Regions from separate parts of the Rheinheimera gaetbuli genome, predicted to be linked through region 2. Evidence: predicted binding sites of a transcription regulator. Region 2 holds the regulator's gene; the other holds the start of a gene.

Region 1 (3,416 bases), on a different contig from region 2:
CGACGCTCTGTCGCTACCTAAACTTTTGCTGCTAACCAGCAGCGATACACAAATAAAACTGGTAATACGAAATTGGCAATAACAACCCTTACCCTGCCCGCGGTGGCAAAACTAAATTTATTTTTACATATTACCGGCCGCCGCGATGACGGCTATCACAACCTTGAGACGCTGTTTCAGTTGTTAGATGCTGGCGATGAGCTAAGGTTTAGCTTACGCCAGGATGGCGCCATCGAGCTTGATTGCAACAACAGCGCGCTGATAAACGAGCAGAATTTAGTGCTGCGCGCGGCCCGTCTGTTACAGCAATACAGCGGCTGTAGCTTAGGTTGTGATATTTATCTCGATAAACGCCTGCCAATGGGTGGCGGTTTAGGTGGCGGTTCTTCCGATGCAGCCACTACGCTGCTGGGTTTAAATAAACTCTGGCAACTGAACTTACCGCTGGATGTTCTGGCTGAGCTTGGATTAAAGCTTGGTGCCGATGTGCCACTGTTTGTCCGCGGTTTTACCGCCTTTGCCCAAGGCATCGGCGAAAAATTACAACCGGTTAAACTGGATGAAAAAGTGTACCTGGTGGTAACACCGAACTGCCATATCAGCACAGCAGAAGTATTCCAGCATCCTGATTTAATTCGTAATTCTATGCCAATACCGGCCGATGCGCTACTAATAACAACCTGGCGCAATGACTGTCAGCCACTGGTCGAACGCCTCTACCCAATTGTTGCAATAACCTTACAGTGGTTGGTAGAATACGCGCCGTGTCAAATGACGGGTACTGGCGCCAGTGTGTTCGCCGCATTCCCGGACCAGACCAGTGCTCAGCATGCTCTGGCAAAATTACCGGCTAACTGCCGCGGTTTTATTGCCAGAGGGGTCAACCAGTCGCCAGTGTGGGCTGCGTTGGCAGATACCGAATAAGTAACTGTAGCGGTGTATTACCGCTGCGTATTGATAATACCGGACTCACCACCGCCCTGAGGATCCTACCGTGCCTGACATGAAGGTTTTCGCTGGTAACGCCATACCAGAACTCGCAAGTAAAATCGCCAGCCGCCTGTATATTAAACTTGGAGATGCCGAAGTCGGCCGTTTCAGTGATGGGGAAGTTAGTGTCCAAATCAATGAAAATGTGCGTGGTTCTGATGTATTTATTATCCAATCTACCTGCGCGCCAACCAACGATAACCTGATGGAACTGATCGTGATGGTAGACGCGCTGCGTCGCGCCTCTGCCGGTCGTATCACTGCCGTAATGCCATACTTTGGCTATGCCCGTCAGGACCGCCGGGTACGCTCAGCCCGTGTGCCCATCACCGCTAAAGTAGTGGCTGACTTTTTATCAAGCGTCGGTGTCGATCGGGTATTAACGGTAGACTTGCACGCCGAGCAAATTCAGGGTTTCTTCGATGTACCGGTAGATAACGTGTTTGCCAGCCCGGTGTTGCTGGAAGATATGCGCAAAAAAGATCTGCAATCTCCGGTAGTGGTATCGCCTGATATCGGTGGTGTAGTGCGCGCCCGCGCTATCGCTAAATTGCTGAACGATGCCGATTTAGCCATTATCGACAAACGCCGGCCAAAAGCCAATGTCTCTCAGGTAATGCATATTATTGGTGATGTAAAAGACCGTGATTGTATTATCGTCGATGACATGATCGACACCGGCGGTACTTTATGCAAAGCCGCAGAAGCCTTAAAAGAGCAAGGCGCCAAGCGGGTGTTTGCCTATGCCACCCACCCTGTATTCTCTGGCAGCGCGCCACAGAATATAGCCAATTCAGTTATCGACGAGTTAATTATAACTGACACTATCCCGCTAACTGCAGAAATGAAAGCCGTAGCCAAAGTGCGCCAGTTAACGTTAAGCGAAATGCTGGCCGAGTGTATCCGCCGCATCAGCAACGAAGAGTCCATCTCGTCTATGTTCGACTAAGCAAAAGCTGTGTTTTGCACAATTTGCACAAAAAAGCGCCTTATGGCGCTTTTTTTTCACATCAACGTCCCCTTTTTAAATACAACATCGTCACAATTATTTACAATAACCTGACTGCCAGCGGAAAATAAAAAATAAGTCCTTGTTTATTATGAAATTTAATATTTGGCACAAAACATGCTTATGCACGCCGGATTTAAAAAACACAAAAAAGGAAGATCAGCAATGAAAGTTACTCTTTTAGCTGCGGCAACTTTGTTGTTTACAGCAAGTGCCAACGCAACCATTATCACCGTATTTGATAGTATTCCAAACGGCAGTTCAGCTTTTGACACTACCGTACTGGGGGCTGGCGGCACTGTATATAACGATGTGTGGGCAACACTGCTTAATGGTAGCTCACTGACACGCCCGGGTTATACCGTGACCCGTAACAATGGTGGCAACATCTCACAAGCTAGTTATGGCACCATGTCTGGCCGCGCAATTGATATAAGCCCCAACGGCAGCTACGGCGGCACAAATGGCACTATCGCCAGCGGTATTACCTTTACCTTTGATAATGCTATTAACTCTTTTGGCTTTGAAGTAGGCGACTGGGCCACTTGCTGCTTTTTCCCGACAACAGATTTATTCATCTCCTTTGATGACGGTGCGCCAATACAGGTTGCATCTGCCAGCCAAAACAGTGACGGCCGCTTTTTAAATCAGTTTGGAAGCAGCGTTTATGAGATCTTTGTAGCTGCGTTTGATGACACCGGCTTTTTTAACAAAGTACAGTTTTGGGGCAACGGCTCAGGTGAGTATCTGGTTGTTGGCGGCCAGGTAAAATATGGCTTGGTTAATGTGGGCAGCTTACCCCCTTCACAAGTTTCAGCTCCGGCATCTGTAGCCATGTTAATGCTTGGCTTGTTTGGCATCGGTTTAAGCCGCCGCAAAAAAACACAAGCATAAGCTGTAAGTTTTTAGCTTGATTTGCCAACAGCTCTCTTCGGAGAGCTTTTTTGTCGGTACAAAAGCTCTATGTATTCACGGCTGGCCAAGCTGAGTTTTAGTTTGCAGCTTGTGTTAGCCGGTGGTAATATGTCGCGCCCTTGAAACTGGGGGTCCAGCCTGAGACTGGTCGCAAGTCTTGGGAAACTTAAATTTTTGGAGTACATCATGTCTGATGCAATCTTTACATTAAGCGCAGAAGTCCGTACTGATGCAGGGAAAGGTGCGAGCCGCCGCCTGCGTCACGAAGACAAAGTGCCAGCTATCATCTACGGTGGCAGCAAGCCAGCACAATCTATCACTTTAGAGCACTCTAAACTGATTAAAGCACAAAGCTTCGAAGCCTTTTACTCTCACATCCTGACAATTAACGTTGGCGGTGAAGAAGTAAAAGCTATCGTTAAAGCCATGCAACGCCACCCGTTCAAACCAAAAGTGATGCACGTTGACTTCCAACGCGTAGAAGCTGGCCATGAACTGCACA
Region 2 (3,416 bases):
TGGCAATGCAGAACTGGCACAAAGCGGCAGCGTCGTCAAAGCATCAGTAATAAAATACAATGTTGAAACGCAAGAACTGAATGCAGCGAGTGACAGCTCCAGACGGGTAACCACTATTATTACTTCAGAGGAAGACCAGCAACCATGAAGTTAGTCGCCTCACATCTGGCAAAAAGTTATAAAAGCCGGCAAGTGGTTAAAGATGTTAGCCTTGAAGTTAATGCCGGACAAATTGTTGGGCTGTTGGGACCCAATGGCGCCGGCAAAACCACCACTTTTTATATGATTGTAGGCCTGGTACCGTCTGACAAAGGCAAAATAACGCTAAACGATAAGGATATTACTTTCGATCCAATACATGCCAGAGCCCGGCTGGGTATTGGTTATCTGCCGCAGGAAAGCTCGATTTTTCGCAAACTCACCGTGTATGAAAACCTGCTGGCTATATTACAAACCCGTAAAGACTTAAGCCGTACCCGTCGGGAAGAAGTTGCCGACGACTTGCTGGAAGAGTTTCATATTGGCCATATTAAACATAGCCTGGGTATGAGTTTGTCTGGTGGCGAACGCAGACGCGTTGAAATTGCCCGAGCGCTGGCTGCCAACCCGGCGTTTATTTTGTTGGATGAACCCTTTGCCGGTGTCGATCCGATATCCGTCCTCGACATTAAAAAAATTATTCAGCATTTGTGCCAACGTGGTATCGGTGTACTGATTACCGACCATAATGTACGTGAAACCCTTGATGTTTGCGAGATTGCGTACATCGTTAGTCATGGTGAACTGATTGCATCAGGCGCCCCTCAAGACGTATTGGCCAATCAGAAAGTACGGGATGTATACCTCGGCGAGCAATTCAGGCTATAGTTAGCAAAAAAGTACTTGTGGTAATTCAGGAGATTAGTAGAAGTAGATGAAGCCCTCTTTGCAACTCCGCTTAGGACAGCAACTCACCATGACACCGCAGCTACAGCAAGCTATCCGTTTGCTGCAGTTGTCGACAATAGAGTTGCAGCAGGAAATTCAGGAAGCGCTGGATGCAAACCCATTGCTTGAAGCCGAAGACGAATATGACAGCTTCAACGCTGAGCCGGTAAATATCTCTGAATCATTACAGTCCGCTTCTGACAATACCACTGATGAGCAGTTCGAAGCCGCAGAGCCAGACACCAGTGATGCGATGTCAGAGCAAAATATCAGCGAAGATTTGCCGCTTGATAACAACTGGGATGATTTAGTTAGTGCAGCACCGGTTAGCGCCGGCAATTCGGGAAGCGAAGAAGATACCGTGTATCAGGGTGAGACCAGCGAAACATTGCGCGATTATCTGCGCTGGCAAATGCAGCTGACCCCATTTTCAGAAACCGACAGGGCTATTGCAGAAATCATCATTGAAGCGATAGACGATAACGGTCTGCTTACTATCAGCTGTGATGACATTCTTGAATCGCTGGGTCTGGCAGATATTGAAGCAGATGAAGTAGAAGCCGTCATTAAACGCATCCAATTATTCGACCCGGTTGGGGTAGGTGCACGCTCAGTGCAGGAATGTCTGACAGTGCAGCTGCGCCAGTTTAGCCCTGATACGCCGTTTTTAGCCGCTGCACAGAGCCTGATCCGTGATCACACAGAACTTTTAGCTAACCGCGACTTTCGTTCTTTAATGCGGGTGACTAAACTAAAAGAGGATGAGCTAAAAGAAGCAATGCGGCTCATCCACTCTTTGAACCCGCGTCCCGGTGCCGATGTTATCCGGGAAGAGCAGCAGTACGTTGTCCCTGATGTCAGCGTGATGAAAGTAAAAGGTCGCTGGCAGGTTGAGCTTAATCCGGATGCTATGCCCAAGGTGCGGATAAACCAACAATATGCTGCAATGTCACGTACCGCGAAAAACAGTACAGACAGCCAGTTTATTCGTTCACATTTGCAGGAGGCAAAGTGGTTTTTGAAAAGCTTAGAAAGCCGTAACGAAACCCTGTTAAAAGTGACAAACTGCATTGTGCAACAGCAGCAGGCATTTTTTGAGCATGGTGAAGAAGCCATGAAACCTATGGTGCTTAACGACGTAGCAGAGATGGTAGGTATGCATGAATCAACCATCTCTAGGGTTACCACACAAAAATACATGCATACACCAAGGGGTATTTTTGAACTTAAGTTCTTCTTTTCCAGTCACGTTAGTACTGAGAGTGGTGGCGAATGCTCGTCTACTGCAATCAGAGCCTTTATCAAGAAATTAGTGGCGGCGGAGAATCCGGCTAAACCGCTCAGCGATAGCAAAATGGCTGACATTCTGCTGGAGCAAGGTATCAACGTAGCGCGGCGTACTATTGCCAAATACCGCGAATCCCTGTTCATACCGCCGTCTAATCAACGCAAGACCTTGCTGTAAATAAGCCTAAAAGAAGGAATATGTCTATGCAAATCAATCTTACCGGTCGCCATGTTGAAATTACCACAGCCTTAAGAGAGTACGTTGACAGCAAATTTGCAAAGCTTGAACGGCATTTCGATCACATAAATAATGTACATGTGATCCTAAACGTGGAAAAATTAAAGCAGATTGCTGAAGCTAAGCTGCACTTGAGTGGTGGCGAAGTATTTGCAATTTCTGAAGATGAAAACATGTATGCTGCGATCGACCAGCTGATTGATAAACTGGATCGTCAGGTGATCAAGCATAAAGAGAAAATTTCCCGACACTGATTTGGCCATGATGAATTTAAGCTCAATGCTTGCCGAGAACTGCACTAAAAGTGCAGTTCTTTTTAACAGCAAAAAACGCATTCTGGAATATATTGCCGAACTGGCACACCAGCAACTACCTGATATTGCTGAGTACAGTATATTAGAAGCACTGACAACCCGTGAGAAGTTGGGGTCAACCGGCATAGGAGGCGGTATCGCCATTCCACACGGCAAACTGAAGCAGGTTACCGAACCGCTACTGGTGTTTGTGGTTAGCAAAGAGAGTATTCCGTTTGATGCTATTGATAACCAGCCGGTGGATATTTTTTGTGCTATTCTCATCCCGGAACAACAATGCCAGGCACACCTTAGCACGCTTGCAGCTATTGCCCGATTGCTAAGTCAGAAAGAACTCACCAAAAAACTCCGTCACGCCGAAACCAACCAGCAACTCTATCAGTTATTACTGGAATATAGTGCTATGGACAACAACACATGAAATTACTGGTAGTCAGTGGTCGTTCCGGTTCCGGAAAATCTGTTGCCTTAAGGGTAATGGAAGACCTAGGCTATTATTGTGTCGACAATATTCCGGTGAATTTACTACCCACTTTGGCTACAACGGTAATGGGGCAGTACGAGCGTGTCGCCGTTAGTATTGATGTACGAAACCTGCCACAAGACCCTGACGAGTTAGCAGAGATTCTGTCATATCTTCCGCGTAAATT

What was found. Region 2 encodes sigma-54, which starts transcription at its own class of promoters, with help from an activator protein. Its sites were predicted from a motif close to TGGCANGNTNCNTGCTT; they were not measured.
Region 1: the regulator sigma-54 is predicted to act here: its motif matches at 2,106-2,122, upstream of ACYVIC_RS03700 (PEP-CTERM sorting domain-containing protein).

Annotation. Positions count from the first base shown of each region.
Region 1 covers NZ_BAAGTL010000002.1:101,581-104,996, forward strand. Annotated here, with positions in the region: gene lolB (lipoprotein insertase outer membrane protein LolB) at 1-82, shown strand, start outside; gene ispE (4-(cytidine 5'-diphospho)-2-C-methyl-D-erythritol kinase) at 79-924, shown strand; gene ACYVIC_RS03695 (ribose-phosphate pyrophosphokinase) at 1,004-1,939, shown strand; gene ACYVIC_RS03700 (PEP-CTERM sorting domain-containing protein) at 2,165-2,893, shown strand; gene ACYVIC_RS03705 (50S ribosomal protein L25/general stress protein Ctc) at 3,101-3,416, shown strand, end outside.
Region 2 covers NZ_BAAGTL010000008.1:258,214-261,629, reverse strand. Annotated here, with positions in the region: gene lptA (lipopolysaccharide transport periplasmic protein LptA) at 1-148, shown strand, start outside; gene lptB (LPS export ABC transporter ATP-binding protein) at 145-867, shown strand; gene ACYVIC_RS08075 (RNA polymerase factor sigma-54) at 914-2,392, shown strand; gene hpf (ribosome hibernation promoting factor) at 2,419-2,706, shown strand; gene ptsN (PTS IIA-like nitrogen regulatory protein PtsN) at 2,714-3,187, shown strand; gene rapZ (RNase adapter RapZ) at 3,184-3,416, shown strand, end outside.